4 regions of the Synechococcus sp. UW179B genome follow, and region 1 is predicted to be linked to each of the others. Evidence: predicted binding sites of a transcription regulator. Region 1 holds the regulator's gene; each other region holds the start of a gene.
The links. Region 1 encodes NtcA, which controls nitrogen genes in cyanobacteria. Its sites were predicted from a motif close to GTANCNNNNGNTAC; they were not measured.

Region 1 (7,728 bases):
CCTGCTCCGAGGGAACGCTGAACAGCAAGCGCGTGGAAAGCAGCAATTGCTCGAGCTCGCCATCAACCACCCAGACGATCCGGAAGCCCTCGAGGCCGCAGCGTTGCTCAGCGAACCGCTGAGACCCGACCCGGCGCTATTGGATGCCCTGCCGAAAGCCTTGCAACAACGCTCCGCTGATGTTGCAGCAGCCCGGGTGCGCCTTGCTGACGCAACGAACGGTGACTTAACGAATGCCATGGCCGTTCTGAGGCGCTGGCCCACCAGCCCAGCCGCCTGGCAACTGCAGTGGGACCTGGCTCGCGAGGCCCTGTTGAAAGACCAATGGGAGCGTGCAGAAGCACTCCTGAACGCCATTCCGAGCGCAGATCTTCCTGAACCTTTGGCCGCAAGGCAGCAGTTCTGGCTGGGGCTCACCTTGTCGAAGCAAAACCAACCAGCGCAAGCCAAACAAATCTGGGAGCGATTGGTCAAAACCCATCCGAGGAGTTATTACACCTGGCGCGCCGAGGTGAGATTGGGACGGGGAGACCTGCCAGATCTTGATCAAGCCTCCACCGCTCGCTCGGCAGATCTCAGCGATGCGTTTCAAGCGCACTGGGAGCCATTGAAAAGTGGCGATCCATTCCTGGATCGTCTCTGGCGCCTCGGCCAAACCCAGGAAGCCTGGGAAACCTGGCGGAATCAACAGCCCCCATCCGATCAGCCATCCAATCCAAGCCAAAAGCTTGTGGAAGGTCGCCTTCGGGTGGCCGTGGGGGACGCATGGACAGGCCTGAGTCGCCTTTGGCGCGCCAGTTTGAGACTTGTCAATCAAACCTGCGAGGAGCGTCAGCTCCTGCACCGCAGCCAGCATCCCCGTCTGCTCTCGGAGGTGTTTGACACCGCCTCCCAACAGGAGGCGGTGCGATCTGAACTGCTCATGGCGATCGCCAAGCAGGAATCCCGCTTCTCCCCAAGCGTGAGCTCACCCGTCGGAGCGATTGGATTGCTGCAGCTGATGCCAGCCACGGCGGAAGAACTGGCTGGCGATTCCCTTAGCCAGGAGCAGCTACGCGAGCCAACACGCAATGCAAAGCTCGGAGCGCGTTACCTCCGTCAATTGCTGGGGCAATGGCAGGACAACATTGTGCTGGCCGTTGCCAGCTACAACGCTGGGCCAGGCGCCGCCAGTCGGTGGGTGACCCCCGATCTGAAGCAAGATCCAGAATTATGGGTGGAGCGCATCCCCTACCCAGAAACGCGTCTTTACACCAAAAAAGTCCTAGGAAATCTCTGGGCCTATCTCGGATCAGGTAGCGACCACTGCGACAGCTGAAGCCAGCGGGTTCGGCAAATCCTGACCCAACCAAATGCCCACCAGCACCACCGCCGCCAACCAAAAAGCCATGACTTGAGGCGGAGGCATCACCTTGATCCGGGTGAGGTCCAACCGGGCCAGCAAGGTGGCAGACGCCAAGATCAGCACATCGGAAAGCAGACTCAGACTGAGCAAATAAAGGCCCACCATGATCACAAGCAAGAGGGTCGCGATCAGGCTGAGCACGCGGCTGGAGGCCATCAGCATCGACAGCTGACGCAGGAGAAGATCCGGCATCGTGCAGATCAGCACAATCACGAGCGATTGCAACACCTCCACCGTCCAGAACAAGCTGGGCGGCACTTTTTGCAGAGCAATCAAATGCTCACTCTCAATCGACCAGTGATGACCCAGAAAAATGGCCACACCAAACAGCACAAGCAGCAGGGGAGCCCGCAGTGGCAGTGAGAGAAAACGAAAAAGAGACATCAGCATGCAGCCAACGGTCGACTGATGAAATCAGCTGGAAATGAAATCAGCGAGAAAGCTGATCACAACAACGGTATTGGCTTTCAAACGCTAGCAACAGCGCACCCATCAGCCTGCCAAAGTGAAGGCTCACCATTTTCCCCGGCATGACCGGCAGTTCCGCCCCCGCCACCTTGACCCCCTTGCAAAAGGGGTTGCTGCTCATCACGGCACTGGTCCTCGCCGCTGGATTATTTCTGCTGCGCAATGGTCTCAACCAGGAAGCCCCTCTCGACCAGCTGGCCAGGCAATCCCTCGATCCGGAGATCGCTCTCAACAACTCTCGGCCCACCGTGCTGGAGTTTTACGCCGATTGGTGTGAGGCCTGCCAAGCGATGGCGCCAGCGATGCTTCAGACGGAACAAAAACACGCCGATCAGTTGGATGTGGTTTTGGTGAATATCGATAATCCACGCTGGCTCGATTTGATCAACCTGTATGACGTCACAGGGATTCCACAGCTCAATTTATTTTCAGCCGACGCTGTGATGCGCGGCCGTTCGCTTGGGGCGCGAACAGCAGACGAGTTGGAAGCATTGGCGGTTGCCTTGATCGACAATTCGCCGTTGCCTGCGCTGGCTGGAGTTGGTTCCACCAGCAGCGTGCCCCCTGCGGAGACGGTTTCAAGCCCAGGCCCCCGCAGCCACAGCTAGACAAAGCATGAACAGTTCATCGCAGACGACCCCCATGGACTCTCGTTTTCGAGTTGACCTGATCGCCGCAACCCCGAATCCGCAACAGTGCGTGTACGTGGGAATGCACCAGGACTACAGCGAGGGCTTTGTGGCAGCCGATCGCGCGCAATGGCCCGATGAAACCAAAGCTGGCGAAATTTGCGTCAAACGCCTCCTGGCTGGAGAGCGGGGCCATTACGGACCGATGGAGCATGCCCAGATTGTGTTGAACGTGGGCTGGTTTCCCCATTCCGTGATGCAACAGGCACGAACGCACCGGGTGGGCGTCAGTTTTGATGTTCAATCCATGCGTTACACAGGCGATCGCATCTGCAGGGCTGCCCTCGGAGAACTCGATCTCGAAGAAGTGTTTTATTTGCGCCCCGTCGGCGAGTACAGCGACCGAAAAGGCAAAAAATATCTTTACAGCGAAGCTGAGCGGCAAAAAGATTTAAACCACTGCAAAATCAGTGCCGCTCGCTATCAGGAATTGCTTCAGGCTGGGTTTGCGGAAGAACATGCCCGCGGCATCCTCCCCTTCGATTACCGGCAACATTTTGTGGTGAGCTTCACGCTCAGGGCCTTCCTGCATTTCATGGACCTACGCGCCAAGCTTGATGCCCAGCAAGAAATCCGCGAACTCTGCGATTTGATGTGGCCCCATCTCAAAGCTTGGACGCCGGAATTTGCCGATTGGTACGAAAAAACAAGACTGCATAAAGCCAGGCTTGCTCCCTAACAACCATTCATTCAAACCTTGGCCAGCGTTACCCGCTCTGGCTGATGCTGATATTTCCCTTGCCGGTCGCTATAGGTGGTTTCACAAGGATCACCCTCGAAAAACAACAACTGACAGATCCCTTCGTTGGCATAAATCCGACAATCAGCGCCAGAACTATTACTAAATTCCAAGGTGAGATGTCCTTCCCATCCAGCCTCAGCCGGAGTTGTATTCACAATGATGCCTAAACGGGCATACGTACTCTTACCAAGGCAAATCACCGTAATATTGGGTGGCACGCGCATTTTTTCAAGGGCCACACCCAAGCCATACGAATGGGCTGGAAGGATGAAATAGTCGCCATCCTCATCATGATGAAGAGGCGTTGATTCAAGGTTGTCAGGGTTGAATCGCTTGGGATTCATGATCGTGCCTGGGACGTGGCGAAAGATCAAAAACTCCTTTGGCGAGAGCCTTAGGTCGTAGCCGTAGGACGAGCAGCCAAAACTCAGGACCGGACCTTGGCGTTGATCCGGATCCAAGTGGCGTACCAACCCATTTTGAAAAGGCTCAAGCATGCCTGCATCTGCTTGATCCGTAATCCAGCGATCGTTCTTCAGCATTAAAAACCTCGACGCAGTTCCGTCACTTGATCAGCCATCTCCATCATCTCTGCAGGGATCGCGGGCCCCGTCACAATCACGTCCATGGCGGATGGCCGTTGCTCCAACACTGACAAGACATCCTCATGACTCAGATAGCCCAGCTCGATCGCCAAGCCAATCTCATCCAACACGAGTTGATCCAAAGTGCCTTCTAAAAGATGGGTTTTGCAGATCTGCCAAACCGCCTGAACCGCCTCTTTGACCTCGTCATCGCGGCTATCAGCAGCATCTGAAAGGCATTCCGTCACGGAAGGGCGCAACCATCTCAGCCGATCGCAGAGGGTGAGGCTGCTTTGAGGGCCTTGGCCCACTCCACCCTTAAGAAACTGAGCAATTAAGACATGACTCCCCAGGCCTGCCGTGCGCAGCGCCTGGCTCAGAACACCAGAAAAACTCCCCCGAAAGGAGGCGGTATGCACCTGAAGCTGACCTTCCGGAGCCACCAAATGCAGCGGTGGACGAACCTCCACAGAGGGGAGTCGCCTGAGTCCTGCTTGCTCGAGAGTCCTGTGGTCAACTGTCCGCGACTCACGGGAATGATGGGTAGGGCTGAGGCTGACGGTCATCACATTCGCCGATGTCCGGCAAATCCGGATGTGGATGAATCTAGCGGTGAAAGTCCAAGACACAAGTGTTTTGACACCATCCATGGTGTGCCTAGCCACCTGGCAGGCTCAAAGCATCTCCGCACCGTGGGCTCATGACTGGCACCTCTCGCAATGACGGACGTCAGCCGGGCGAACTTCGCCCCTTCTCGATCAGCTGGGATCCGATGGGATTTGCCCTGAGTTCAGTGATCATCCACAGCGGACGCACCGCCGTTCTTTGCAGCGTTTGTCATCAAGAAGGCGTGCCTCGCTGGCGCAAAGATCAAGGCCAGGGGTGGCTCAGCGCCGAATACCGACTCCTGCCTGGATCCACTCCAGAGCGACAGAACCGTGAACTCCTCAAACTGAGCGGACGCACCCAGGAGATTCAGCGTCTGATTGGCCGCAGCCTGCGCGCAGCCCTCGACATGCAGGCTCTCGGCGAAAACACGTTGAAAATTGATTGTGATGTGATTCAGGCGGACGCGGGCACCCGCACCGCCGCGATCAGCGGATCTTGGGTCGCCCTTCAGCGGGCCTGTGAGCGGCTGGTTCAACAAGGGGTCCTCACCAGCAACCCTGTCCAATCCCAGGTGGCAGCCGTCTCCGTGGGTGTGATTCACAATCGGCCCCTGCTCGATCTCGACTACAGCGAAGACAGCCAAGCCGATGTGGATCTCAATGTCGTGATGAACGGAGAGGGGCATTTGCTGGAGCTGCAGGGAACGGCGGAAGGCGCTCCCTTTAGTCGTCACCAGCTCAATGACCTACTGGACCTTGCCGAGCCTGGGCTCAAGCAAATTATGCAGGATCAGAATTCGGCTCTCTCCCCTAGGTGAAAATGCGGGGTTTCGTGTTCCTTGCTACATGAACAGGGGGTGCTGATCCATAGCATCCCGGAACACGAGTAGAGACCATGGCCGAAGTCAGCCGCGGCTTCAGCCGATACGCCCCTCCCACCATCCGCCCGGTGGGCTTGAATTTCGGAACTCCAACGGCTCCAGCCACCCGCACCCTTCAAGACGTCATTCGTGGTCTCGATGGTGCTAATACCGAGATGGTGGAGCGCGGGAAAACCATCTTTTTCCCCGGCGACCCCGCTGAGAAGGTTTATCTAATTCGTCGAGGTGCCGTCCGCCTCTCCAGGGTTTATGAATCCGGCGAGGAAATCACTGTTGCCCTGTTGCGAGAAAACAGTTTGTTTGGCGTTCTGTCCTTGCTGACAGGTCACCGCTCCGATCGCTTTTATCACTCAATCGCTTTCACAAGGGTGGAGATGGTGACGGCTCCAGCCACATCCGTGCGGCAGGCCATTGAAGACGACACCAGTGTGGGATTGCTGTTGTTGCAGGGGCTGTCCAGCAGGATTCTCCAGACCGAAACGATGATCGAAACCCTCACCCATCGGGACATGTCGTCTCGACTGGTGAGCTTTCTGCTGGTGCTTTGTCGAGATTTCGGTGTGCCTGGTCAACGGGGGATCACCATCGATTTACGCCTTTCCCACCAAGCCATTGCCGAGGCGATCGGGTCCACACGCGTCACGATCACGCGTCTCCTGGGGGACCTCAAGTCATCGAGCCTTGTCGATATCGATCGCAAAAAGATCACTGTTCTCGATCCAATCGCTCTCGCCAAGCGGTTCAGCTGACCATGCAGGTGAAGATGGAGCTCCCATCCGAACTCTGATCCTTCATTTTCCGTGACCGGCTGGTTTCTACTTCTCGCCCTGCTTGTGCTTGGAGGCGTGCTCTCAACCCTGGGGGACCGCCTTGGCTCTCGCGTGGGGAAAGCTCGGCTGAGCTTGCTTGGACTGCGTCCCAAGCGCACAGCCGTGGTGATCACGGTGTTGACCGGCAGTCTGATTAGTGCGCTTTCCCTTGGACTCCTGCTCTTGGTCAGTCGGCAACTCAGGGTCGGGCTGTTTGAACTGAATGCTCTCGAAGCCAAATTAAGGAGCAGTCGCGCCGATCTCAAAACCAGCAAACGCGCTCAGGAGCAAGCCAGCAAGGAGCTCACAACGGCCCAACAACGGGCGACAGAACTGCGTCGCACCCTCAAGCCCCTCCAGGAACAAACCCGATCCTTGGAAGCGGAGCGACAGCGCTTGAGCCAAGACGTGGATGCCAAAGATATCGAGATCCAACGCACCGAACAGGAACTCTCTGCCGTGCGCACGCAAATTCGCGATGGCGAGAAAGAACTCAATCAACTGGAAGACACGCTCCTCGCGCTGCGGCGCGGCAACGTCGCCATCAGCAGCGGGCAGCCGCTTGCCACCGTGACCCTGAAGCTCGAACGCCCCGATCAGGCAAAAACGGTGATCGATCAGTTGCTCCGAGACGCCAATCTGCAGGCCTATCAACAGGTCCTGCCTGGCCAACCGGCAGAGCGTCAGATCCTGCTGGTTCCGCGACCTGACATCAAGCGCTTGGAACAAACGATTCGCAAACCTGGCACCTGGGTTGTGAACATCCGTTCAGCCGCCAATGTGCTGCTGGGCGAAACCGTTGTCTACGCCTTCCCTGAAGTGCTTCCCAATGTCACGGTGACCAGGGAGGGTGAGGTCTTGGCACGCACCACCCTGGCGAGCAATGAACGCGACCCTGAAGCCGTACGCAATCGGCTGAACCTTCTCCTCGCCTCCACATTGGCCGAGGTGCAAAGACGCGGTTCTCTCAGCAAGGGATTGCAGTTTGATGGCAATGCCATCAATGCGCTTGGCCAAGAGCTGATCGACCGCAACGGAGGACTCGCGGGGCTGGAAGCGGTGGCTTTACGCCGCAGCGAAACAGCAGACCCCATCGCCATCCAGCTGCGTCTCAGCCGATGACTCGCGTTGTCGCCATGGATCCTGGCCGAAGCAAATGCGGATTGCTCCTCGCAGACACCGCCACGAACACCGTGCTTCAAGGGATGGTGATCCCCAGCGCTGACGTCCTTGATCAGCTTCGCGTCTGGATGGCGGACACTCAGGGGGACACCGCCCAGATTGCTGAACTGGTGATCGGGGATGGCACCAGCAGCATGATCTGGCAACAACAACTGCCTGCAAGCCTGCCGGTCCGCGTCGTCGACGAAACGGGAACCACCCTGCGAGCCAGAGAGCGTTACTGGCAGTTGTGGCCGGCACGGGGCTGGAAACGCTTGCTTCCTAAAGGCCTACGCATCCCATCGGGCGATCTCGATGCCATCGCTGCGCTCGTCATCCTCGAGGACCATCTCGATCGACCATTGCAATGGCCGGGTCCCG
Region 2 (7,728 bases), on a different contig from region 1:
GAGGCCTTGTTCCATGCTTAGCGGTTGCCAAAGGCAGACCAAAGTGTGGCTTCAGAGCCCACAACTGGAGCCACCTCGGCTTTTGGCGATGAGCTGGTGGCTGCTGAAGACGCAACTTGCTCAACAACTTCGCTGCGGGATCCCAACTCGGCCCAGAGGGTGGCTGGTGAGCCAATCACAGGCTCCACTTTTGCGCTGGCTTGATTGTCGCCGATGGCAACGCCAGCTTGACTGCGCACCATTTGTACTGCAAGCGACCCAACAATGAAGGCTCCTAAAAAGCCCGTTGCTATGGCGATTTGACTGCGATTCCCTGTAGAGACGACCCCAGAGTTCATGCCTAAGTTGAAGAATTCAGACTCTCACTATGGAAACGTGTTGAGTGAATCGCTACCAAATGAGGCAAAAGCTCCAGGATAATTCACATTCTTGAGGCCGTAGGGCGTGCCTGCATGTGCATTGGCTTCGCTGGTGTACCAGCCGTGAAGAGAGCCAAGAAGAAGTCCAAGGGAAATGGCTAAACGCACAGAACAGGTCATAAACTCGCGAAATCTTCTCTTTGGATGAAGGAGTTCGAAGTTGCGATTGAAACCATTTCGGTGGGCGATATCTGCAAATGGTTCAAAGTGAACAATTTATGTCGTTAAATGCATGAATCAAGCCAGCCATTGCTTTGGGTTTGAGAAGGATTTTGTGGGGAACTGGCGGTGCATCCCTCTTTGTGTGCGTCGGAAGCTAGATCTCATTGGCGTCAAATTAAAATTGAGTCATTGGCTTGAGCTCACTCAGGAACAGCGCCAAATGCTTGTGGATTGGCCTGATGAGTTGCCAGTTTTGAATGAGTTGCGTGAGCACTTGCGACTTCTCACTCGGCTGTTGGCTGAGGGGATGGCCAAAGACCTGCCCTTAGCTGTGGATGAACCTTGGCAAGTGTTGGGAGAACTGCCCAGCATTGTGCAGGAATCTGCCTTGAAAAAATCGATTGTTATTAATGTGAACCAATGGGCTTCTTTGTTTGAATTAGAGCGTTTTGCTTTATGTAAATTGGCCCGTCCTGGCCATGATCATCACAACTTGGATGCTGCTTTTAGCGAAATACTGGGTTGATCAATTTTCGAAGCGCTTCTAAGCGCCCCGCTTCCTGTTCGATTGGTTTGATGACAGAAACTGCTGGAGCGACAATGACTGCACTTGCTTTTAATTCCGGTTGCTTTGATATGGGGCAAGCCTGTTCATGCATCAGAGCATTCACTTCACAGGCTTGAGTTTGCGTGAATCCCCAATGCATCGGAAGAAAGACTGTGCTCCGTCGGATTTTGTCTGTGACTTTCACACGAGCGGTGAGTTGGCCCCTTCGGGAGCTCACCGCGGCGAGCTCTCCATGCTTCACCGCAAACTGATCTGCATCTTTAGGGTTAATTTCTAAGAGGGGTTCTGGGTGCATCGTTTTTAAGCGCTCCACCTTTCCTGTCCGAGTCATCGTGTGCCACTGTCCGAGATAACGGCCAATAGTGAGGACCAGTGGGTAGGTGTCACAAGGTGGTTCTGCAAGACCAAGTGGTTGGTCGCTACAGAACCTTGCTCGTCCATTTGTGGTTAAAAACTTGTGATTGGTGTACAGCCGTTTTGACTCTTGAGATGGTGAACTGTTTTGAGGAAATGGCCATTGTTGGGGTCCTTCTTTGTCCAGAACGTTATGACTTAGCCCTGAGACATCACATAATCGTTTTTTCGTTAGTGCTGTAAATTCTGCATAAACTTCAGCCGCAGATGCGTATGTGAATTGTTTTTCAAACCCTAAGCGCCTTCCGATCTCGGCAAACACTTCCCAATCGGGGCGGCTTTCTCGATGGGGATTCCTGAATGCTGGGCAGTAAGTCACCCTGCGCTCAGAGTTGGTCATGGTTCCAGCTTTTTCGCTCCATTGAGCAGCTGGCAGAAGAAGATGGGCGTAATGCGATGTTTCAGAGTCTGCATAGGCTTCGCTAACGATGACCAATGGGCAGCGCTGCATCGCTGTTTTGACGCGATCTAAATCTGGCATGCTCACGAGAGGGTTCGTCGCAACGACCCACCACAAATCCAGCTCTCCCCGTTCCATTGCCTCTACCTGTTGCCAGGCCGTTAGTCCAGGCTTGGAGTCAATTTTCCCCTCAGAAAACCCCCAGGAGTGCTCGACTTCAGCACGATGCTCCGGGTTCGTAACTTGACGATATCCGGGAAGAAGGTGGGAGAGACCGCCTGCTTCTCTGCCTCCCATGGCGTTGGGTTGCCCTGTTAAGGAGAAGGGTCCAGCTCCTTCTTTGCCAATTTGACCTGTCAATAAGTGCAGATTGATGATTCCACCCACGACGGCTGTTCCTTCGCGCCGTTGATTCACACCCATCGACCAGAGGCTCAAGACTTTTTCGCCCCGATGAAAAAGTTGGGCGACTTCCCGTAGACGTTTTTCCGGAATGCCACAAAATAAGGCCACACGTCTAGGGGTCCAGCGGGCTACGACATCAAAAAAGGCGTCGTAGTTGTCCGTGCAGTTATCGATAAACGTAGGGTCTTGTCCGTTTTCACGCATCACCAGGTGGGCAATGCCGTGAAGGAGGGCAAGGTCACTCCCAGGAGCGACTGCTAAATGAATGTCAGCAGCCTTTGCGGTATCGGTTTGGCGTGGGTCCACCACCACAATGGTGACGGAGCCAGGGTGTCTTTTTTTTCGTTTTAGTAATCGTTGAAAGAGCACTGGATGGCATTCAGCGGTGTTGGTTCCGATCAGAAACGCCACCGTGCAATGGTCTAGGTCTTCGTAGCTGCAGGGGGGACCATCTGAGCCCAAGCTACGGGTGTAACCCGCAACAGCAGAACTCATGCAGAGTCTTGAATTAGCGTCAAAGTTGTTCGTTCCAAGTGCTCCTTTGAGGAGTTTTTGCGCCAAGTAATAGTCTTCGGTGTGAAATTGCCCAGATCCATACATGGCGATGGCCTCTGGTCCTTTGGATTTGAGGCTTGTTTTGATCTGGCTTGAGATGCGCTCAAGCGCTTCATCCCAGCTGATCGGTTGGAAGTCGTCATCAAGACTGTTACGTCCAAAGGGTTGATCCAGTCTTCCCCTCGACAGGGCTTCTCCGACTGTTGCCCCTTTGATGCAAACTTGGCCGAGGCTCGATGGATGCAGTCGATCCCCTCGTGCCGTCCACATTGGGGTCCCCTCTGCATCTCGACGCACGGCCTCACCTTTTTGGGCTGGTGGTCGTAAGTCCAGACCACATCCCACTCCGCAATAAGGACATTGACTGCGAATGGTTGTGGTTGGTTCTGCCATGATTTCAAGTGGGTATTAGAAACACCCGGAGCCAATGGCGCCGGGTGCTTTGCAGATACGAACAGATATAAGGAATCAGCTGTTGGCGAATTCAGGAGTCGATGTTTCTCCTTCATGCAAGTCATCGAAGGAACCTTTGGGTTCTTTGAGGAAGAAGAAGCAGAAGAAAGCAACAATCAGGCCAGCGACCCCCAAGACTTGGAAGAAAGCACTATTGGAGGCTGCGATGATTTCTGGAGAAGGATCCTTACCCCCACCCATCCACATCGGAAGCAAACTAAAAATTGTGAGGTAAGTTACAGCTCCGACGTTGCCATAGGCACCAACCAAACCAGCAACTTGGCCTGTGACGCGCCGCTTCACCAAAGGAACGAGTGCAAAGGTAGCTCCTTCTCCTGATTGAACGAAGAAAGAGGCCAGCATGGTTATCAACACAGCGATGATGATCCCTGTGGTTCCGCTGAATGTGCCAGGTTTGATCATGCTCATGACGAGGTAACCAATCCCCAGACCGCCAGTTAAGAACGACATTGTGTTTTTACGACTGCCAAGTTTGTCGGAGATCAGACCACCAGCGGGGCGAGCGACAAGATTCACAAAAGCAAAGCAGGAGGCAAGGATTCCAGCGGTTGCTTTAGGGAGATCAAAAGTGGTTTCGAAAAATGTTGGCAACATTGAAACGACGGCCAACTCTGATCCAAAATTCACAATGTATGTGAGTTCAAGGATGGCAACCTGCTTGAATTCGTAGCGATCTTCTTTCGGGTATGTTTTTGTACCCATGATCAGTTCTCGATTGGTGCGAATGATTCCCCAGGTTTGAAAGATAAACCAGATAAGAACCGCAGCTAACGCCAGTGGATACGTTCCTGCATTCAGGAAACCAACCTTTTGTAAGCGCCAGCAGAGGACACAAAGAATGGCTGCAAACGGAACATTCATTCCTAACAATCCCCAGAAATCACGCATTGATGTGACTTCCAATCCAGCTGTGCGCTCAGGCTTTTGATAAGTTTTTCCAGGGGGTGTATCGCTAACGTTGAAGTAATAAATAAAGCCGTATACAGCAGAAATAATTCCCGTTAGAGCAATTGCACCACGCCAATTAAGGACAGCGCCTGAGGGAAGTTCAAACCCGCCTGAGAACGAGAGCCATCCGGCTAGTCCTACGAGTGTTAAGGCCGAGAACGCTGATCCGAAATTGCCCCAACCGCCATAAATCCCCTCAGCTAGGCCAATCTCTTTCGGAGGGAACCATTCGGCAACCATGCGGATCCCGATCACAAAGCCTGCACCCACGATGGATAACAGCAGGCGTGCCACCACGAGTTGATTGAAGTCTTGGGCTGAGGCGAACATCAGGCAAGGAATGACCGAAAAAACCAGCAGGCTGGAATAGGTCAGTCGAGGCCCGTATTTGTCGAGGAGCATTCCAATCAGAACGCGGGCTGGGATCGTGAGAGCCACGTTGCAGATCGCAACGGTGCGGATTTGACCGAGAGTTAAACCCAAATCGGCTTTAACGGTGGTTGCCAAAGGCGCCAGGTTGAACCAGACGACAAAGGTCAGAAAAAATGCGAACCAGGTGAGATGAAGAGTTCGATATCTCCCCTGGAACGACCAGAGTTCTCCAAGCATGGGGGGTCTAAATGTGTGTAAATCAACCCCGGCTTCTGAAAAATGCGCTGAGGAAGCAAGTAGCGGCGCACATGCAAACCGCCTTTCTATTTGATCATTAGGCTCTGACCCTCATGGTTGTATTTGATACCAACTAAGGACTATGCCAATGCTGATCTGTTCACTTTTGTTTTATTCGCTACATTGAAAGAGTCTGCTTTGTACGGCGATTTGTCTGCGATGGACCTGCCAATGCTGCAAGGACTTCGCGCTTGTGTGCTTAGTGGAGGGATGAGTTGTCGCATGGGAAGAGACAAATCTCTTCTTGCTCATCCACAAGGTGGCTGTTGGTTGACGCACAGTATTGGTTTGTGCCGTCATCTAGATCTGCCAGTTGATGTGGTGAGTTCAATCTCGAGTCATCGTCAGTTGGTGTCGACGCTTAAAGGTGTTGACTGCAAGTCTGACCCTTTTCCCGGTCAGGGCCCTTTGGCTGCGTTGTCGGCGGTTTTTGGTCAGGCGAAGGTGCTCGCTCTACTGGTCCTTCCAGTTGATATGCCTTGCTTGGACTCTTCGACCCTGGTCCGGCTGATTCATGCTTGGCAGGAGCAGCCTTCTGTGGCTGTGGTTTCACATGACGGAAACCAGCTTCAGCCTTTGTTTGCTGTTTATCCCAACCACAGTGTCTATCGAGATGCCTTGTGGAGTCAGTTGGCTGCTGATCGACTGAGCATGCATGATTGGCTTGGGAGGGTGCCGCATCGGGTGCTTGCCTTGCCTTATGGGGCTTTGCGAAATCTCAACTGTCCTGCTGATCTAGGAACCCTTGAGGAATGATGAAGCCATCAGCTGTCATTGATCTCCTTGCTAGGCCGCTGGGAGTTTTAAGGTTGTCCCTAACTGCAAGATGTAACTTAGCGTGCCGATATTGCTGTCCAGAAAGCATTGAGCCTCCAGGTTTGTTGTCCACTCGCGATCAACTTCGCTTGATCCAAGCGGCCTGTCAGTTAGGAGCCCATACGCTTCGACTAACAGGTGGTGAACCTTTGCTCACCGATCGCCTTTGGCCGCTTCTTGATCAACTCTCGCTTGCAAGGCAGGAGGTTGCTCATCCTTTTAGTCGTTTGAAAGACGTGGCTATCACCACCAATGGTTCTCTCCTCAATGATGAGAAGGCAAGACGGTTGCGCGATATGGGAGTGGATCGCATCACGATCAGCTTGGATGCCGTTGATGGAGCAAGTATTGCCCGTATGGCTGGCTTGCGTACTGGTCCTGAGGCTGGGAAGGCTCTCATTCAGCGCGTCTTGGCGGGAATTGATGCAGCTCGTGCTGCGGGATTCAATCCTGCGCGAGGTCGTCTCAAGCTGAATGCCGTGATCCAACGCGGTCAAAATGATGATCAGCTGATTCCATTGGCGCGTTTTGCAAGGACACAAGGATTGCCATTGCGTTTGATCGAATATATGGATGTAGGCAATCGCAATGGCTGGTGTCGTGATCAGGTGATGCCGGCCAGTGAGATGATTCAGCTTCTTCACAGCAATTGGCCGCTTCAATCCCTTGGTCGTCAACCTGGTGGAACAAGTGGTCAATGGATCTACGAAGATGGTGAAGGTTCTGTTGCCACCATTGCCTCAATTACAGAGCCATTCTGTTCTGATTGCAATCGTCTTAGGATCACCGCAGACGGGCAAGCGTTTACCTGTCTGTTTGCCAGTGAAGGTCTTGATTTGCGTCCATGGCTTCGAGAGGATATTTCCGATTCTGTGCTTGCAGAGGTGATGACTGGGCTGTGGTCGCGCCGTTCTGATCGTTTTAGTGAAGAGCGTGGGTTAGAGCAGCCAGCAAACCATCACGCCGAGATGGCTTATTTGGGTGGATGAGTGGCATCCGCTACGGATTAAACGAGGTATAAGCGTTAAAGCTAATTACTGACTTTTTGTTGCGATGTTCGAGCTTATTCCTTATACGCGTTTTCGGGATACTCCATCTGTTCGTTTTTTTGATGTCACGATTTCTGATTCGAATGCTCGCGACTTAGTTATTCACCGTGGGCCAGCGGTAAGTCCTCCGGATGCAGAGGAGAGTGGAGATTGGCAATTTTATTTGCATCCCCATCAAGAAGACAACCTGTTAGCCGCTAGTGGAGGGCGAACGTTTTATTTGGTCAATTTTGCTTGGGATCAGCCTTTTCATATTGTTCGTCTGGCGTCTGGCGGCGACATTCTTCGCATTCCTCCAGGAACATTTCATCGATCTATTTCTGATCTAGATGGATCTGTCGTGCTCAATCAAGCGGTTCGTGAAGAGAAGGCATCTTTGACCCGTGAGTTTCGTGTTTATAACAGTGGTCGTATCCCTGCCTTGAGGTTGGTGACGACCAAAGGTGCCATGCGTCCTGTGTTGCATGGTGTTGAGCCGCTTCTTCAAGCTGCCTGAATAAGAGCCGTCTTGTTCTCCGGTTGATTGGTGTTGTCCTCAACGGTGGCTTGAATGGTCCAACTCAGGTGGCTTTGCGTGGATGCCGGCCCGCTGAAGCTGCCCGTGATCGCTGCCGTGAGATCTGGGCGGGAGGAACTCGCCAGCACGATGTAGCGATCGGTTGTTTCTCCACCGGCGCTGGGATCAAACCCACGCCATCCTGCACCTGGCAGATAAATCTCCGCCCAGGCATGCAGGTCGTAGGACTCGGGTGCCGGATTCGCTAAGTGGTACCCGCTGACAAATCGAGCCGGTAAACCAATGCTTCGGCAGCATTCCACCATCAGCATGGCGAGGTCGCGGCAGGACCC
Region 3 (7,728 bases), on a different contig from region 1:
TATCAATAGAACTCCTGAGTTGGAGATACATCGCAGCGGCATAACCTCCAAGAGCAAAGAAAATACCCTGCCCGAGACTGAGAAGACCGGTAAAGCCCCAAATCAAATCAATCCCAAGCGCCACGATCGCTAGAGATAAAAACCGACCCAAAAGGTTAAGGCGGAACACAGGCAGAACCGATGGAGCAGCAACGATTAACGCGATGATCACCACCCAAAGAGTGACCGAGAGCCAGCTGCGCTGTTGAAACGAACGAAACATCTGATCAAGCCTCAACCATTCGGCCTTTTTGCGGAAACAGACCTGCAGGACGGAACTGAAGGAAAACCACAATCAGGGCAAAAACCATCACCTGAGCCATGCTCGTAGTCGCAAAAAATTCAACCCCGCCAGCCAGTGGCTCAGGCATGTCTGGCCAAATCGTGAGCAGGCGACCTGCTCCAATTAGATCGGTTAATAAGCCAATCGCAAAGGAAGCCAACACGGTGCCGAGAAGATTGCCAACACCACCGAGCACCACCACCATGAAACAGCCCACGATGTAAGAGGTTCCAACGTTGGGACCCACCGAACCCAACAACGACACAGCAACGCCAGCCACCCCCGCCAAACCAGAACCGATCCCAAAGGTAAGGACGTCAACGGTGTCAGTCGGAATGCCGAGGCAATCGCTCATCGAACGATTCTGCGTGACTGCCCTAATCCGAATACCCCAAACACTGCGGTTAAGGAACCAGATCACCCCAACAACGGCGATCAACGTCATCACAATGATCACAAGGCGTGGCACAGGAAAGGTGAGATCCATCCATTCGAGACCACCGCGCATCCACTTCGGAGCGGTGACATCCACATTGCGGGATGTTGCCTTGGCAATACGGCTAATTTGCGAGGCCAATCCACCCGCAAATAACACGCCAATGAAAGCAGAAACAGCCCAACCACCTAGTCGCACAAACCGAGATTGACGACCCTCCAATAAGGTCTTTGGAAGAAACAACGGAACACTGAATCCGAGCACTAGAAACACAACCATTCCTGCCGCATAAGCAAGCGGAACGCTGCGCACAAACTGCTGGAGAATCAAACTGACACCCCACGTAGCAAGCAGAGTCTCCAGTGGACTCCCATATAGACGTCGTATCACTGTGCGTTCAAGCAAAATACCAACAACACCGCTCACAACGAAGGCGCATGGAATAGCAACCAATACGTAGGCGTTGTAAATAGGCGCAAGAAGAGGAAGTTTGAAAATGAGCTGTACCACATAGGTGGTATAGGCACCAAGCATGATTAATTCGCCGTGAGCGAGATTAATCACACCCATCAAGCCAAACACAATGGCCAGTCCAAGGGCGGCCATCAGCAACACAGAGCCGATGGCCACACCGTTGAACAAACTTTCGAAAAGCAGTTGCACGGGGGGTGTCTAGTAAGCGAAAAAAATGAAAAGAGGAGCCCCCAAGGGACCCCTCTAAAAGCAAGCCATCAGTCGATGGAGCTATTCATGATCAGAGCTTGTACTTCTCTCCCTTACTGGGATCAGACCAATCGCAAGCAAAGCCCTTCGATGTGGGCTCAAACTGGTTCCAAGTCTGAGGATCAATTGGGCTATCCGACTCTTCTACGATTTCGAACTGACCCTCTGCAGTAATCGCACCGATCCGAACGATTTGAGAGATGTGATGGTTAGGACGAACCTCAATTGGGCCTTGAGGAGCATCGAACTTGATACCAATCAGGGCTTCACGTACTTTGTCGTCATCGAAAGTACCGGCTTTCTCAACAGCCATCTTCCAGAGGTACACCATGTTGTATGCAGACTCTTGAGGGTCAGCGACAACACGGTCAGCTCCATACTTTGCCTTAAAGTCAGCAGCAAACTTCTTGGATGCCGGCGTATCAATGGACATCATGTAGTTCCAAGCGCCGTAATGACCTTCAAGGAACTCAGGTCCAATTGTGCTGATTTCTTCTTCAGCAATGGAATAACTCATCACATAATAACCATTTTCAGGAGTAATTCCAGCATCCTGAATTTGCTTAAAGAAAGCAACATTTTGGTCACCATTGAGGGTGTTGATAATCACACCGCCATCAGGCAAAGCCTTTTTAATCTTGGCAATGATCGGAGCAACTTCCGTATTACCAAGAGGCAAATAATCTTCACCAACAACTTCTCCACCCAGAGACTTCACCTGCTCCTTCGTGATGGTGTTAGACGTACGAGGGAACACATAGTCAGATCCCACTAAATAGAAGGGCTTGCCTGCAGCTGGGGACTTCTCGAACATAAAGCTGGTCGCTGGCTCAGACTGCTGGTTAGGAGTCGCGCCGGTATAGAAGATATTTTTCGAACACTCTTGGCCTTCGTACTGAATCGGGTAATAGAGGAAAGCATCCTTCGATTCGTACACCGGAAGCATTGCCTTACGGCTAGCAGAGGTCCAACCGCCGAACACAACAGGAACTTTGTCCTGATCGATGAGTTTTTTGGACTTCTCAGCAAACGTGGGCCAGTCGGAGGCACCGTCTTCAACGATGTAATCAATTTTGTACTTCTTACCATCTACCTCAACACCACCGGCAGCATTAATTTCATCAATGGCCATCTTTTCTGTATCCACCAAGGTGGACTCAGAGATGGCCATCGTGCCAGTCAGAGAGTGAAGAATGCCAACGGTAACGCTGTCGTCAAACTCAACGTTGGAGGCTTTCTCATCGCCACCACCACAAGCTGTGACGGCCAGACCCAGCGACGCTGCGGCCATGCCGGCAAAGAGACGCTTGGACAATGATGAACTCATGAGTATCAAAACAAGAGGAACGACGTTTCAACGCCGGAGCTCGAAAGGTACCGATCTGAAGAAAGAAGCTCCTGTATCAACGAAGACCATTTGCCAATCGGCAAACCAAATACGCGTCAATTTGGTATCTGTTGCAACACAAATGCTTCCACAAGATCGAGTCCTTCCCCATTTCGAAGGTTGGTAAAGCACCAGGGTCGATCCCGCCGCATCCTCAGCGTGTCCTGTTCCATCACGGCTAAGTCAGCACCAACAAGGGGAGCCAGATCGATCTTGTTAATCACCAATAGATCGGATCGTGTAATTCCAGGACCGCCTTTGCGAGGAATCTTGTCCCCAGCCGCTACATCAATCACATAAATACAAAGGTCAACTAATTCGGGGCTAAAACTGGCCGCAAGATTGTCACCTCCGCTCTCCACCATCACCAGATCAAGGCCTGGAAACTGACGTTCCAGTTCACCCACAGCCGCTCGGTTGATGGAGCAGTCTTCTCGGATCGCCGTATGAGGGCACCCTCCGGTTTCAACCCCACGGATGCGCTCAGGCTCTAAGGCACCTGAACGCGTCAGGAATTGGGCATCCTCTTGGGTGTAAATGTCATTGGTCACAACCGCCAATTGCAGGCGATTGCGCAATCTCCTGCACAGCGCTTCCACGAGCGCTGTCTTGCCTGAGCCCACCGGCCCGGCGATGCCAAGCCTGAGTTTGCTGCTCATCAGCTCCGGAACAAACGTGAATACAACTCAGCATGCGCCAACTGGGCCAGCCCCGCACCAGCACCACCACACCAAAGGGTGTACGGGTCTTGATCTTTCAACACAGATGCCTTTTCACGAATCATCGGCAACAGCTGCTGCTGGATCCGTTGAGCCGTGGTGGGACCCAGAGGCACCAAGCGAACCGCTGCACTGAGCTGATTCGCAACCCAACCGTAGAGATAACCCTCCACCATCTCCAGCTCAGAAATCTTCAACGACAAAGCAGCCCAAGCCCAGGCTGCCGGCCAAGCCAGCACCACCGGCTGAGGCAATGGATGTCCAAGATCAACCATCAATTGCAGCAAAGAACCGCCCATCTGTCCTTGCTGGGCACGCACCTCAGCCGACTCCCTCAAAGCCAACAACCAACCATCCAAAGACATCAACTCGCTGGGCATCTCTGACCTTTCTTGCTCCCAGCGTTGAAGCTGAACGCGCAATGGATTTAATGCCGCTGCCTCCAACCTCAGGGCACCCCTTTGAAGCTCCGCTTCAATCCAATGTTGGAGATCTAATTCATCGATCAATGAACCATTCTGGATCAAAACTTCAAGACCCTCGGAATAACTAAAAGCGCCAACGGGCAAGGCAGGACTCACCAACTGCAGCAATGCAAGCGATGTCATGCGTGCTGATGGCCGATGTAAGCACCGCCTTCTGGCATGAAGGGACGACAACACCGTGTCACCTTCAATCCGCGACCGTTAAGCATGGTGGCGAGGACGGAGTCGTTGAGCAACAACAGCTCATGCTCATGCAACTCAAGAGCCACATGACGATTTCCTAGGTGATAAGCAGCTTCAAGCAATGCAAGCGGCGTTGCTGCCTCCACTCGCAACAACTCCTCAGGAGCCGCAGTCACCAGCACATGCACCTGATGATGCGCATCGGTGAGGCGATCACCTGGTGTTAACGGGCGCTCACGCGGCAGCTGCAACAACACGTCTCGACCACACACTGTGCGACGACGTCCGCGCAGCACCGTGCGCTGATCCGCACTCAGCGGCAACTCCATGGCCGCCGGGGTGGCGCCCGGCAATGGCTCCTCAGACAAGAGGCGATGGTCCAACACGATCAAGCCAACATCCAAGGGTTCAGACAGCCAAAGAGATCACACAACAAAGACTGCCCAAACAGCACACTTTTATTTGGTAGTGCTTGCTACAGAGCTAAGCAGAGTTGGCGTCGAGCGTGCCTAGATGCATCGACTTGACCCATGGCACGGCACCTGCAACCTGCTGTTTGCTGAAGGCCGCAGCGGCAGTCAATTTCAGGGGGGCTGCACCGCGCCCCTGAAATTAATGCGCGCCGAGCGGGGGGAGAACGGGCGCTGCGAGCTGCCACTGCTTCACACCGCTGGCGGTCTCGTGGGGGGAGATCAATTGAGCATCAACCTCAGCTTGAAATCGAACAGTCGCTGCCTGATCACCAGCGTGGCCGCACAAAAGGTGTATGGATCCGTCGGTCGCAGCCAACGCCATCCCCGAGGCGCATGGGCCCGCCAACAGGTGGTGGCAGAGCTGGATGCAGAGAGCGATTTGGAGTGGCTACCCCAAGAGCTTGTGCTCTACGCCGACGCTCTGTTTGAACAAAACCTCAGCGTCACCTTGCCGATGGATGGATCCTTTCTCAGCGCAGAAATTGTGCGTCTCGGGCGCACTGCCGCAAACGAAACCTTGGGGCGGGGGTGCTGGAGATCAGGCGTTCAGATCCAACGCCAAACGCCTGAAGGTAAGCGCTGGGAACTTGTTGACAGACTCGAAATCAGCGACGCAGCGCTGAAGGGAATCCATGGACTCAATCAACAACCCGTCTTCGGCACCTTCGTTTGGGCGGCACCCTTCCCTCTCCCTACAGAAACGATCAACACCCTCCTCGATGACGTTCGGCAAGATCGAAAGGGTCTCGAAGGCCAGATGCATTGCGGCGTTCTCCCCCAGGGGCTGATCGCCCGTTACAGCGGCTTCTCAAGCCGTGATGCCCGTTTCTGGTTCAGCAGGATTTGGGCTCGCACCCGTCGAGCACGAGACCTGGCTCCTCCTCAGATTCCCAGGGTCTGGCCCTTACAAGAACGTCCATTGAGGGTCTAAGCGTTCATTTTGAACATTCCGCGGCCCCAGGGAGATAGAAACTAGACAGAGTGCAAGGTCACCATGCACCTCAGCCCCCAGGAAAAAGACAAACTGCTCATTGTTACGGCTGCCCTCTTGGCAGAACGTCGACTCCAGCGTGGTCTCAAACTCAACCACCCTGAAGCCGTGGCATGGCTCAGCTTCTTGGTTTTAGAAGGCGCACGCGATGGGAAGACTGTGGCCGACCTGATGCAGGAAGGCAGCACTTGGCTGAGCCGCGACCAGGTGATGGAGGGCATTCCAGAGTTGGTGGATGAAGTCCAAATCGAGGCGGTTTTTCCCGATGGAACCAAGCTCGTGACCCTGCATGACCCCATTCGCTAAGGCTTCTTTTGATGGCACTCCTGATCCCCGGTGAATTGATACCGGAACCCGGCGAACTGGAACTCAACGCCAATAAGGAGGTCACAACCCTCAGCGTTGCCAACAGCGGTGACCGCCCCGTCCAGGTGGGGTCCCACTTCCATTTCCAAGAAGCTAATGCTGCTCTGATCTTTGACCGTGACGCTGCACGCGGTCAAAGGCTTGATATTCCAGCCGGTACGGCCATTCGCTTCGAACCGGGTGATCACCGCGACGTGAATTTGATCCCGTTTGCTGGAGCACGCCGCGTGGTCGGCTTCAACGGACACATCAACGGACCCCTCGACGCCTGATTCATGCCCTATCGCATTTCCCGCCAGGCCTACGCCGAAACCTATGGGCCAACCACCGGAGACCGCATTCGCTTAGCGGACACCGACCTCATCCTCGAAGTGGAAAAAGACTTCACCACCTACGGCGATGAGGTGAAATTCGGTGGCGGAAAAGTGATTCGCGATGGGATGGGCCAATCCCAAACCTCCCGGGCTGGAGGAGCCGTTGACACCGTAATTACCAATGCCCTCATTCTTGATTGGTGGGGCATCGTCAAGGCCGATATCGGCCTCAAGGATGGCCGCATTGTCGGGATCGGCAAAGCCGGCAACCCCGACATCCAGGAAGGCGTCACCATCGTGATCGGCCCCGGCACCGAAGCGATTGCTGGTGAAGGACACATCCTCACCGCTGGTGGGATTGACACCCATATCCATTTCATCTGCCCCCAACAGATCGAAACGGCCCTCGCCAGCGGTGTGACCACCTTGATGGGGGGCGGCACTGGACCAGCCACAGGAACCAATGCCACCACGTGCACGCCTGGTGCGTTTCATATAGGCCGCATGCTGCAGGCCGCTGAGGGCCTACCCGTAAACCTGGGGTTCTTCGGGAAAGGAAACGCCAGCACTTCAGAAGCTTTAGAGGAGCAAGTACGCGCGGGAGCATGCGGTCTCAAACTGCATGAGGATTGGGGCACCACGCCTGCCGCCATTGATGCCTGCTTGTCGGTAGCCGATCAAATGGATGTACAGGTCTGCATCCACACCGACACCCTGAATGAAGCCGGCTTCGTTGAAGACACCATCGCCGCCATCAAGGGCCGAACCATTCACACCTTTCATACCGAAGGTGCTGGCGGCGGGCATGCGCCCGACATCATCAAAATCTGCGGAGAGGCGAATGTGCTTCCCAGCAGTACCAACCCCACACGTCCTTACACCCGCAACACCCTCGAAGAACACCTCGACATGTTGATGGTGTGCCATCACCTGGATCCAAAAATCCCTGAAGACGTGGCCTTTGCAGAATCACGCATCCGCCGCGAAACGATCGCAGCTGAGGACATCCTTCACGATCTCGGCGCCTTCTCGATCATCGCCAGCGATTCCCAGGCCATGGGACGGGTGGGAGAAGTGATCACACGCACGTTCCAGACAGCCCACAAAATGAAGGTTCAACGCGGAGCCCTGCCAGAAGATTCAAGCCGCAACGACAACCACCGTCTGAAGCGCTATATCGCCAAAGTCACCATCAATCCAGCCATCGCCCATGGCATCAGCAGCCAAGTTGGGTCTGTAGAGACAGGCAAACTCGCCGATCTGGTGCTCTGGAAACCAGGATTCTTTGGGATACGACCGCAACTCGTCGTCAAAGGCGGATCGATCGTC
Region 4 (7,728 bases), on a different contig from region 1:
TGCCTTCAAATGCAGCCAACCACGTTGGAACTGATCCGTTCTGGCAATACGCCGAAAGGTGATCTCCTTGCTGTTGCGCGAGTTGCTGCCATCCAAGCAGCGAAACGGACCTGGGAACTGATTCCCCTTTGCCACCAGCTACCACTCAGTGGCGTGGAAGTCACGATCGAGCCGGATTCCTCATTACCGGGACTAATTCTGTGCTGCCGGTGCCGCACAACACACAACACGGGTGTGGAGATGGAATCCATGACAGCGGTATCCATTGGATTGCTGACGCTTTACGACATGCTGAAATCGATTGATCCCGGGATGACCTTGGGACAGGTCGCTCTCACCCACAAGGACGGAGGCCGCAACGGTGCCTGGTCCCGCTGAGCCCTATGGCCGCGAAGGATTACCTCTTAACGAAGCTAGAGAGCGGCTGCTCAAACACATCAAGCCAATCAAAGGCCTAACAACGGTGCCCCTAGACGAGGCTCTAGGGCGCGTCAATGCCAAACCAATCAACGCTCCTGTCTCGATCCCAGGGTTCCGAGCCTCAATCATGGATGGCTATGCCTTAGGACAACACCATCAACCGAGCGTCGGCCAACAATGGACCCTTCACGGCCGCTCAGCCCCGGGATCTCCATTTGATCGAGTCTTAAACGCGGGTGAAGCTATCCGTATCTTGACCGGAGCACCCCTCCCAGAGGGAGCAGGCTGGGTTTTGCCTCAGGAATGCGTGGAGACGAGCCAAACGCAACTGAGCTTGGCTGCTGAAGTTTCGGATCAACCCTGGATCCGAGCCGAAGACGAAGAATGCAAAGCCGGGGATCGATTGATCAATCCAGGCCTGCGCTTAACGCCTTCCCAGCTTGGACGCCTGGCAGGTTGCGGCGTAGCCACACTGAAGGTCCATCTCAAACCTCGCATTGGCCTCCTAATCAGCGGCGATGAGCTTGTGCCAGCCGGGCTAGAGAGACGCGCAGGAGCCATATGGGAAAGCAACAGCACCCTGCTTGAGGCGATCCTGAACAGCCTCCATCAGGTGGTCCATACAAAATGTGTGATTCCCGATCAGCCAGAAGCCTTGCGGCGGGCCTTAGCTGAGCTCAGCAACACCTGCGATGTTGTGGTGAGCACAGGCGGAATTTCAGCAGGAGACAGTGACTGGATCCGAGCGCTTGTAAGTGAATTGGGGCAAGTGAATTTCTGGAAACTATTTCTGAAGCCCGGACGCCCCTTTGCCTTCGGGCACATCAACAATCAAAGAGGGGGTGTGCCTTTCTTTGGCCTCCCTGGAAACCCTGTTGCTGCAGCGATCACAGCCCTGCAACTGCTTTGGCCAGCCTTACAGCTCTTGGAGGGTCAACAAGAGCCTGAGTTCTTTCCACGCGTCAAAGTCAAGCTGGCCAACGCTTTGGCTCGCCGGCCGGGACGACCCGAATTAGCCCGCGCACGCTTGGAGGTCAATGCCAGCGGAGAGCTGATGGCGCGGGTGAGCGTTTCTCAAGCCTCATCCCGCATTGGCTCTCTGGTTCAGAGCGATCTGTTGCTGGAGATTCCAGCACAAACCGGACGGTTAGAAGCCGGCGAGAGTCTTTGGGCGCAACTCATGCGAGCACGCCTCCTCTAAAGAGGGAATCAAAGCGGCGTATTTCCACTAACCCAGGTGCCTTGTCCATCCCTCCACTCTTTTTTCCAGAGAGGGGCCTGATGCTTGATCGCTTCAAGCAAAGCCATGCAACAACGTTGCGCAGGACCACGCCGATCAGCCTCAATCGCCACAAGCACGATGACCTCATGAGGCGATAAGCGCCCAACCCGATGGATCACAAGCGCTGCTGTCGCGCCATGCGCCATCAACAACCGTTCCGCATCCTCACGGATCAAGCTTTCGCACAGTCCTGGATAGTGCGTGAGCTCAAGCGCTTCAAGCGAACTCCCATGTTCAGCAACATCCCGAACCCGTCCACTGAATGAGGCTAAAGCAGCCGCAGTCGATGACCATTCAGACAACTGAATCCAAGGATCGAAGGGTTGGCTGTGAATCTCAACTGTTATTTCCAGTTTTTGTGTCATCCCCTCAACCTCCGGTAAAGGGTGGAAGAAACGCAACTTCATCCCCTATTTGCACAGGTGTCAGCGAACTCACCAACCGCTGATTAATCGAGATTTGCACAGACGCAGGGCGAGGTCCAAGCTTCAACTGATCCCAAATGTCTTCAGCCGTCACAACATCTTTGTCAGGAAGAAACACACACTGTTCATCCCAGCCAGCCTGATCTCGAAGCGAAGCAAACAACAACACCTGGAGTGTTCTCTCCGGAGATTTCGTCATAGGAAACAACTTCAAGCCCTGCTTCGTTCTAGCGTTATCTTTCGTTCGCGATGCTGGAGCTGGCCCTCTCAATTGCTCTCCTCACCATTTCCGACCGACGCACCAGGGCGGAAGACACCAGCGGTGATGCACTCGAACAACGTTTAACGGCAGCAGGGCATCAACTCAGCGATCGGCGTATCTGCCCTGATGATCGTTACCAGATCCGCTCAGAACTCAGTCAGTGGATTGCCGATCCAAGCGTTGATGTGGTGATCACAAGCGGGGGAACAGGCCTGACAGGCCGAGACGGTACCCCAGAAGCGATCGCCCCATTGCTGGACAAAACCATCGACGGTTTTGGTGAACTCTTCCGGGTTCTTTCCTACGAGAGCATCGGGACCAGCACCTTGCAAAGTCGATGCCTGGCAGGCGTCGCCAACGGAACCATCGTCTTCGTGCTTCCCGGTTCTTTAGATGCCGTTCAAACAGCTTGGGACCGACTCATCTCCAGCCAATTGAACGCAAACACACGTCCTTGCAACCTCGTACAACTTCTGCCGCGATTACGAGAAGCATTCTGGAAAGAAAAGGTGGATCCCGATTAGGGCGTTAAGGGGCCTCAGGCGTCTACGTCATTTAGCTGCCAAAGGATCAAAATTCAGAATGGAATCGGCATGGTCACCGCAGCGGGCTCAGGCGCACAAGCAGCCACTTGTTGGTTCACCACATCACCCACCACAACGATAGAAGGTGAGGCAAAGTTCTCTGTACGAGTGGCCTCTGCCACCTCGCACAGAGGTGCCTTGAGGCATCGCTGACCAACCACGGTGCCCTGCTGAACAACAGCAACAGGAGTCTCTCCGTCCAAACCGCCAGCGATCAATTCCTCAGCAATACGCGGGAGATTATGCAAACCCATGTAAATCACTAAACCATCACTCGCGGTGGCCAGAGCGCGCCAATTCACGGATGGCCGACGTTTGTCGATCTCCTCATGACCGGTCACAAAGGTGACCGAAGAACCGGCACGCCGATGGGTCACTGGTATTCCTGCATAAGCCGGAGCGGCAATACCCGAGGTCACACCCGGCACCACCTCAACAGCAATGCCATGGGAGACCAAATGGGCGGCCTCTTCACCTCCGCGTCCGAAAAGAAAAGGGTCGCCTCCTTTTAAGCGCACCACGGTTTGATGACGCTGACCCAAGGCCACGAGCACGGAGTTGGTGCTGGGCTGTGGAACGGAATGATGCCCCCGACGTTTACCGACGAAGTGGCGCTCACAGGTCTCGGGGACAAGCTCGAGAACCTCACTAGGAACCAATGAGTCGTAAACAAGGGCATCGCAACATCGCAGTAGACGATGCGCTTTGACGGTAAGAAGGTCTGGATCTCCTGGTCCCGCGCCAACGAGATACACAGTTCCAGTGTTGGTCGAGTCAGTCACGGCAATGCAGCAAGACAATGGATCAGACCCTGACGGAGCACAGGATCTTCAAGGAGAGAAGGCAAACCCCCAGCCTGACGCAGCGCCTCCGACATCCGGTTAGGGGCTAACGAAAGCGGTAATGGAACCATGGTTGGATGATCAACAACAAACCTATCCCAACGATCAAAGGGCACAACGGGCAGATCAAAGCGGCGTTGCAGTGAAGTGAGGAAACGATCCGACAGCCCTGGCCTTAATGGGTGGTGAATCAGCGCTAGCGAGGGGTGCTGGACAGAAACGTCAGCGATCCAACGAGACATAAGGAACCACCAAAACTCCCAAGAGCCAAGAAACGGAAGCGGCTTCACTGCCACACCCTCACCCCTCAACCGGTCCCGAATCTGAGGAACATCACAGCGCGCATGGCTGCCAGGAAGCAACAGCAGGGGCACCAACCATTGGGATGCACAATCGCGCTGTGCTGGCTTCGAGCTCTCCGCCGTTAACACCTCTAATTCAACTGAGGCTTTTCGGCGCTCACCGACAGCAATCAACAGCTCCTGAAAGCAGGGGGGAACAACTCCACCAGAACGGCCATGAATCACCAAGCGCAGGCCGTACTCACGACCAGGTTCCGCATGTTTACGTAGCAACGGCCACGGATCGAAACCCACCGGAACTGATGAAGTCGAGTGGTCACGATTCATGCATGCATGACTTACTACGGCAGAAAGCATTCTCGCGCTCCCATACACCCAACAGCTCGCAGCAGCCGGGCACCAAAACGATTCCGCAATGACTTTGACCGCGACTTAGCAGCCATGGCCAGGGTTTGGTCGATGATCCGCCAAGGAGCCGTTCGCTGGATCGGTGAAATCGGTCGCCAATACTGAATCAAATTCTTGGATCCAATCACGGATCTATCGAGCCAGAAACCAGGAAACTTTCCTGTATCACATCAAACATAATTTCGAGCTCGTGATGGCCAATTTAGTTCCAACCGATACCGAAACATCACACCACAGCTCGCTATAAACCATTTCTAAGCACGAACATTTCTGAGGTGCTGGAAATCTCGCTAACTGACGAATTCCTGTACCAAACATCAGCACTATGAGCATTCAAATCCCGACAAGAACATTCCTAGAAAACAAGAAGCTCAACAAGATTGAACAGAACAAAGCTTCAAAAGATGGGCTACTTGTGGGCGATGAAATTGAAGAGTTTGCTCGGATTGGCTGGGAAGAAGTAGACGAAACCGATCTACAGCTTCGCCTGAAATGGTATGGAATGTTCTGGCGTCCCAAAACTCCCGGCAAGTTCATGCTTCGCCTACGAGTCCCCAACGGTGTGCTCAGCAATCAGCAACTACGCGTTGTTGCTTCCATTGTTGAACGCTACGGAGAGAATGGAAGCTGCGACATCACAACTCGCCAAAATCTCCAACTTCGAGGAGTCTTACTAGACGACCTGCCAGATATTCTCAAACGCCTTAAATCAGTTGGACTCAGTTCAATTCAATCGGGTTTTGATAACCCTAGAAATGTAACAGGCAACCCATTAGCAGGAATTGACCCGAACGAAATCATTGATACACGCCCATTTACAATTGAGTTGCAAGATTTCCTAACCAACCATTGTGAAGGGAATCCAGAATATTCCAATCTTCCTCGCAAGTGGAATACTGCCGTTGCGGGTGCCAAGGATAATTTTTTACTGCATAACGACATCGTCTTTCATCCCGTCGAACGTGATGGTGTGATGGGTTTCGGGGTCTGGATCGGAGGAATCCTCTCCTCTCAGATGAATGCCTACGCGCTGCCCATGAATGCATGGGTCAAGCAAGATGAGATTTGCAAAATGACGGATTGCGTCATCCGCTTGTGGCGTGACAATGGTGAACGTGATAAGCGTCCTAAAGGGCGCTTTCGCATGTATCTCGACCAACTTGGCGTCGAAACCTTCAGGAACAAAGTTGAAGAACTTTTTGGCCCTCTAGCCGAAGATCCAGGTTCAGTCTTCAATGAAACACCACGCTCTCACTACGGAATTCATCCTCAAAAAAATCCAGGCGAATTTTTCGCAGGGCTTCATGTGAACGTTGGGCGACTCACTGCCAATGATCTTCACGATTTAGCCACTGCAAGCCTTGAATATGGATCTGGCGAAGTGCGTCTAACGGAAGACCAAAACGTCATCATTGTGGGGCTCTCCACAGACAAACTGGACGCATTTCAAGCTGACCCCTTGCTGCAGAGCTTCCCCCTGCAACCGGGAGCCATCGCGGCGGGAACGGTCTCCTGCACAGGAAACACTTACTGCAGTTTTGGTCTCACCAACACCAAAGACCAAGCCATTGCTGCAGCGAAGCAACTCGATGCAGAGCTCGAGCTTCCCGAAGAGCTGAAGATCCATTGGACCGGATGTCCCAACACCTGCGGGCAAGCCTTCATGGGTGCCATTGGTTTGACAGGCACGAAGGCAAAAAACAGCAAAGGAGAAATGGGTGAGGGCTACACCCTGAGCATCGGAGGATCGCAAGGCGAAAATCCACAGATCGGCGAAGTGCAGCAAAAAGCCATTCCCGCTGAAGACATTCAAAATGTTCTTCGACAGGTGCTTATCGAACAATTCGGAGCAAAGCCTCGAGCTTAAGCAAACCGAATTAGCTCGACGACGTCAAACCGTGGCGCTTTATTTTGAAGCCATGGTTAAACGCAATCACGAACCAAACATTTATTCATTTCTCAATGTCTTTCAAAGGTGATTTTCTATCGCGTTTTGTCAATTGGCTCAGCGCAAGTGGCAAAGACAACGAAGCAATTTCTGTATCACCAAAGCAGCAAGATGTTTTCTCACGGTTCATGAATCGCGTCAGCGGTTGATTCACTTTTTTTACTAACACCCAATCATGAGTTCAACAGCTTCCCAGATGGACTACGTCCTGCCTAATGAACTCGTCGACGGCATGATTGCCGCCGGCGGGAAAAAAGCAACAGTCAGCGTCAAAAACCTGCTCATTCGTGGCTTTTATTCCGGCGCCATTCTCGGTCTTGCGGTGATCCTTGCCCTCACAATTGGTCTCAAGAGTGGTCAACCTTGGTTGGGATCCCTGCTCTTCCCCTTCGGTTTTGCAAGCATCGTGCTGTTCGGCATGGAGCTTGTCACTGGCAACTTCGCACTTCTGCCCATGTCCACATGGGCCGGCAAAAGCACCTGGAGTGCCACGTTTAGGAACTGGGGTTGGGTCTGGTTGGGCAACTGGATCGGCACAGCTGTGGTTGCCTTAATCATGGCAATTAGCCTGACCAGTGGTGGCACTGTGGATCCCGCCTCCGCTGCCGATGGTGGTGCCATGTGGCAACAGGTGGCTGCGAAGATCATTGCCCTCAACAAAACCAACGTTGTTACCAAGTACGAGAACCTTCAATCCATGGGATTCTTCTTGGCTTTCCTGCGTGGAGTTGTTGCAAACTGGTTGGTTTGCTTAGGCGTCACGATGGCTCTTGTGAGCAAAAGTGTTCCCGGCAAATTGTTGGCCTGCTGGTTACCGATTACGGCCTTCCAATCGATGGGCATGGAGCACATTGTTGTGAACCAGTTCCTGCATACAGCTGGACCAATCCTCGGTTCAGGCGTTCCTTTCTATAAGGTGATTTTCTGGAATTTCCTCCCAGTCACCTTGGGAAATATTGTTGGAGGAATGGTGTTCATCGGCATGCTCTTCTACAGCACCCATCGCACCAAAATTTCCGATGTGCTTCCCACAGAGCATGATGAAAAGCTAGAACGTGAACTCGCCGCTGAACTCGGCGCCCGCTGACTTCAAACCATATGAGTGCCATTGATGAAGCCTCCCTTTGGGATCGGCTGGCCAATGCACGGAAGATTCCTTTGAATCCAACCTGGCTGGGAGAGGTTTTCTCTCCCAGCCTTTCTGCTGAACTCCGTTTTGCAGTGGCTGAGCGTTTGGGGATGTTCGCAGAAACAG

Region 2: a site for NtcA is predicted at 5,071-5,084, ahead of DXY38_RS08905 (molybdenum cofactor guanylyltransferase). Genes of this name have one in related genera too.
Region 3: a site for NtcA is predicted at 2,882-2,895, ahead of urtA (urea ABC transporter substrate-binding protein). Genes of this name have one in related genera too.
Region 4: a site for NtcA is predicted at 4,731-4,744, ahead of DXY38_RS08840 (ferredoxin--nitrite reductase). Genes of this name have one in related genera too.

The regions. Positions count from the first base shown of each region.
Region 1 is NZ_UCNZ01000006.1:184,549-192,276, reverse strand. It holds gene DXY38_RS03600 (transglycosylase SLT domain-containing protein) at 1-1,318, shown strand, start outside; gene DXY38_RS03595 (hypothetical protein) at 1,292-1,789, opposite strand; gene DXY38_RS03590 (thioredoxin domain-containing protein) at 1,936-2,481, shown strand; gene thyX (FAD-dependent thymidylate synthase) at 2,516-3,241, shown strand; gene dcd (dCTP deaminase) at 3,253-3,846, opposite strand; gene DXY38_RS03575 (cob(I)yrinic acid a,c-diamide adenosyltransferase) at 3,846-4,454, opposite strand; gene rph (ribonuclease PH) at 4,589-5,314, shown strand; gene ntcA (global nitrogen regulator NtcA) at 5,392-6,126, shown strand; gene DXY38_RS03560 (DUF3084 domain-containing protein) at 6,178-7,308, shown strand; gene DXY38_RS03555 (resolvase) at 7,305-7,728, shown strand, end outside.
Region 2 is NZ_UCNZ01000021.1:27,861-35,588, forward strand. It holds gene moaC (cyclic pyranopterin monophosphate synthase MoaC) at 1-15, opposite strand, end outside; gene DXY38_RS08885 (hypothetical protein) at 18-338, opposite strand; gene DXY38_RS08890 (nitrate reductase associated protein) at 652-1,107, shown strand; gene DXY38_RS08895 (molybdopterin oxidoreductase family protein) at 1,088-3,316, opposite strand; gene DXY38_RS08900 (MFS transporter) at 3,392-4,954, opposite strand; gene DXY38_RS08905 (molybdenum cofactor guanylyltransferase) at 5,186-5,770, shown strand; gene DXY38_RS08910 (GTP 3',8-cyclase MoaA) at 5,767-6,819, shown strand; gene DXY38_RS08915 (redox protein) at 6,884-7,375, shown strand; gene DXY38_RS08920 (transglutaminase family protein) at 7,363-7,728, opposite strand, start outside.
Region 3 is NZ_UCNZ01000021.1:39,163-46,890, reverse strand. It holds gene urtC (urea ABC transporter permease subunit UrtC) at 1-262, opposite strand, end outside; gene DXY38_RS08975 (branched-chain amino acid ABC transporter permease) at 267-1,421, opposite strand; gene urtA (urea ABC transporter substrate-binding protein) at 1,513-2,808, opposite strand; gene ureG (urease accessory protein UreG) at 2,925-3,527, opposite strand; gene DXY38_RS08960 (urease accessory protein UreF) at 3,527-4,195, opposite strand; gene ureE (urease accessory protein UreE) at 4,192-4,659, opposite strand; gene DXY38_RS08950 (urease accessory protein UreD) at 4,769-5,659, shown strand; gene DXY38_RS08945 (urease subunit gamma) at 5,723-6,025, shown strand; gene DXY38_RS08940 (urease subunit beta) at 6,037-6,357, shown strand; gene ureC (urease subunit alpha) at 6,361-7,728, shown strand, end outside.
Region 4 is NZ_UCNZ01000021.1:20,049-27,776, reverse strand. It holds gene moaC (cyclic pyranopterin monophosphate synthase MoaC) at 1-378, shown strand, start outside; gene DXY38_RS08875 (molybdopterin molybdotransferase MoeA) at 362-1,621, shown strand; gene DXY38_RS08870 (molybdenum cofactor biosynthesis protein MoaE) at 1,630-2,067, opposite strand; gene DXY38_RS08865 (MoaD/ThiS family protein) at 2,072-2,326, opposite strand; gene moaB (molybdenum cofactor biosynthesis protein B) at 2,386-2,913, shown strand; gene cobA (uroporphyrinogen-III C-methyltransferase) at 2,967-3,755, opposite strand; gene DXY38_RS08850 (DNA mismatch repair protein MutS) at 3,752-4,411, opposite strand; gene DXY38_RS08845 (hypothetical protein) at 4,451-4,630, shown strand; gene DXY38_RS08840 (ferredoxin--nitrite reductase) at 4,851-6,392, shown strand; gene DXY38_RS08830 (formate/nitrite transporter family protein) at 6,670-7,560, shown strand; gene DXY38_RS08825 (HEAT repeat domain-containing protein) at 7,572-7,728, shown strand, end outside.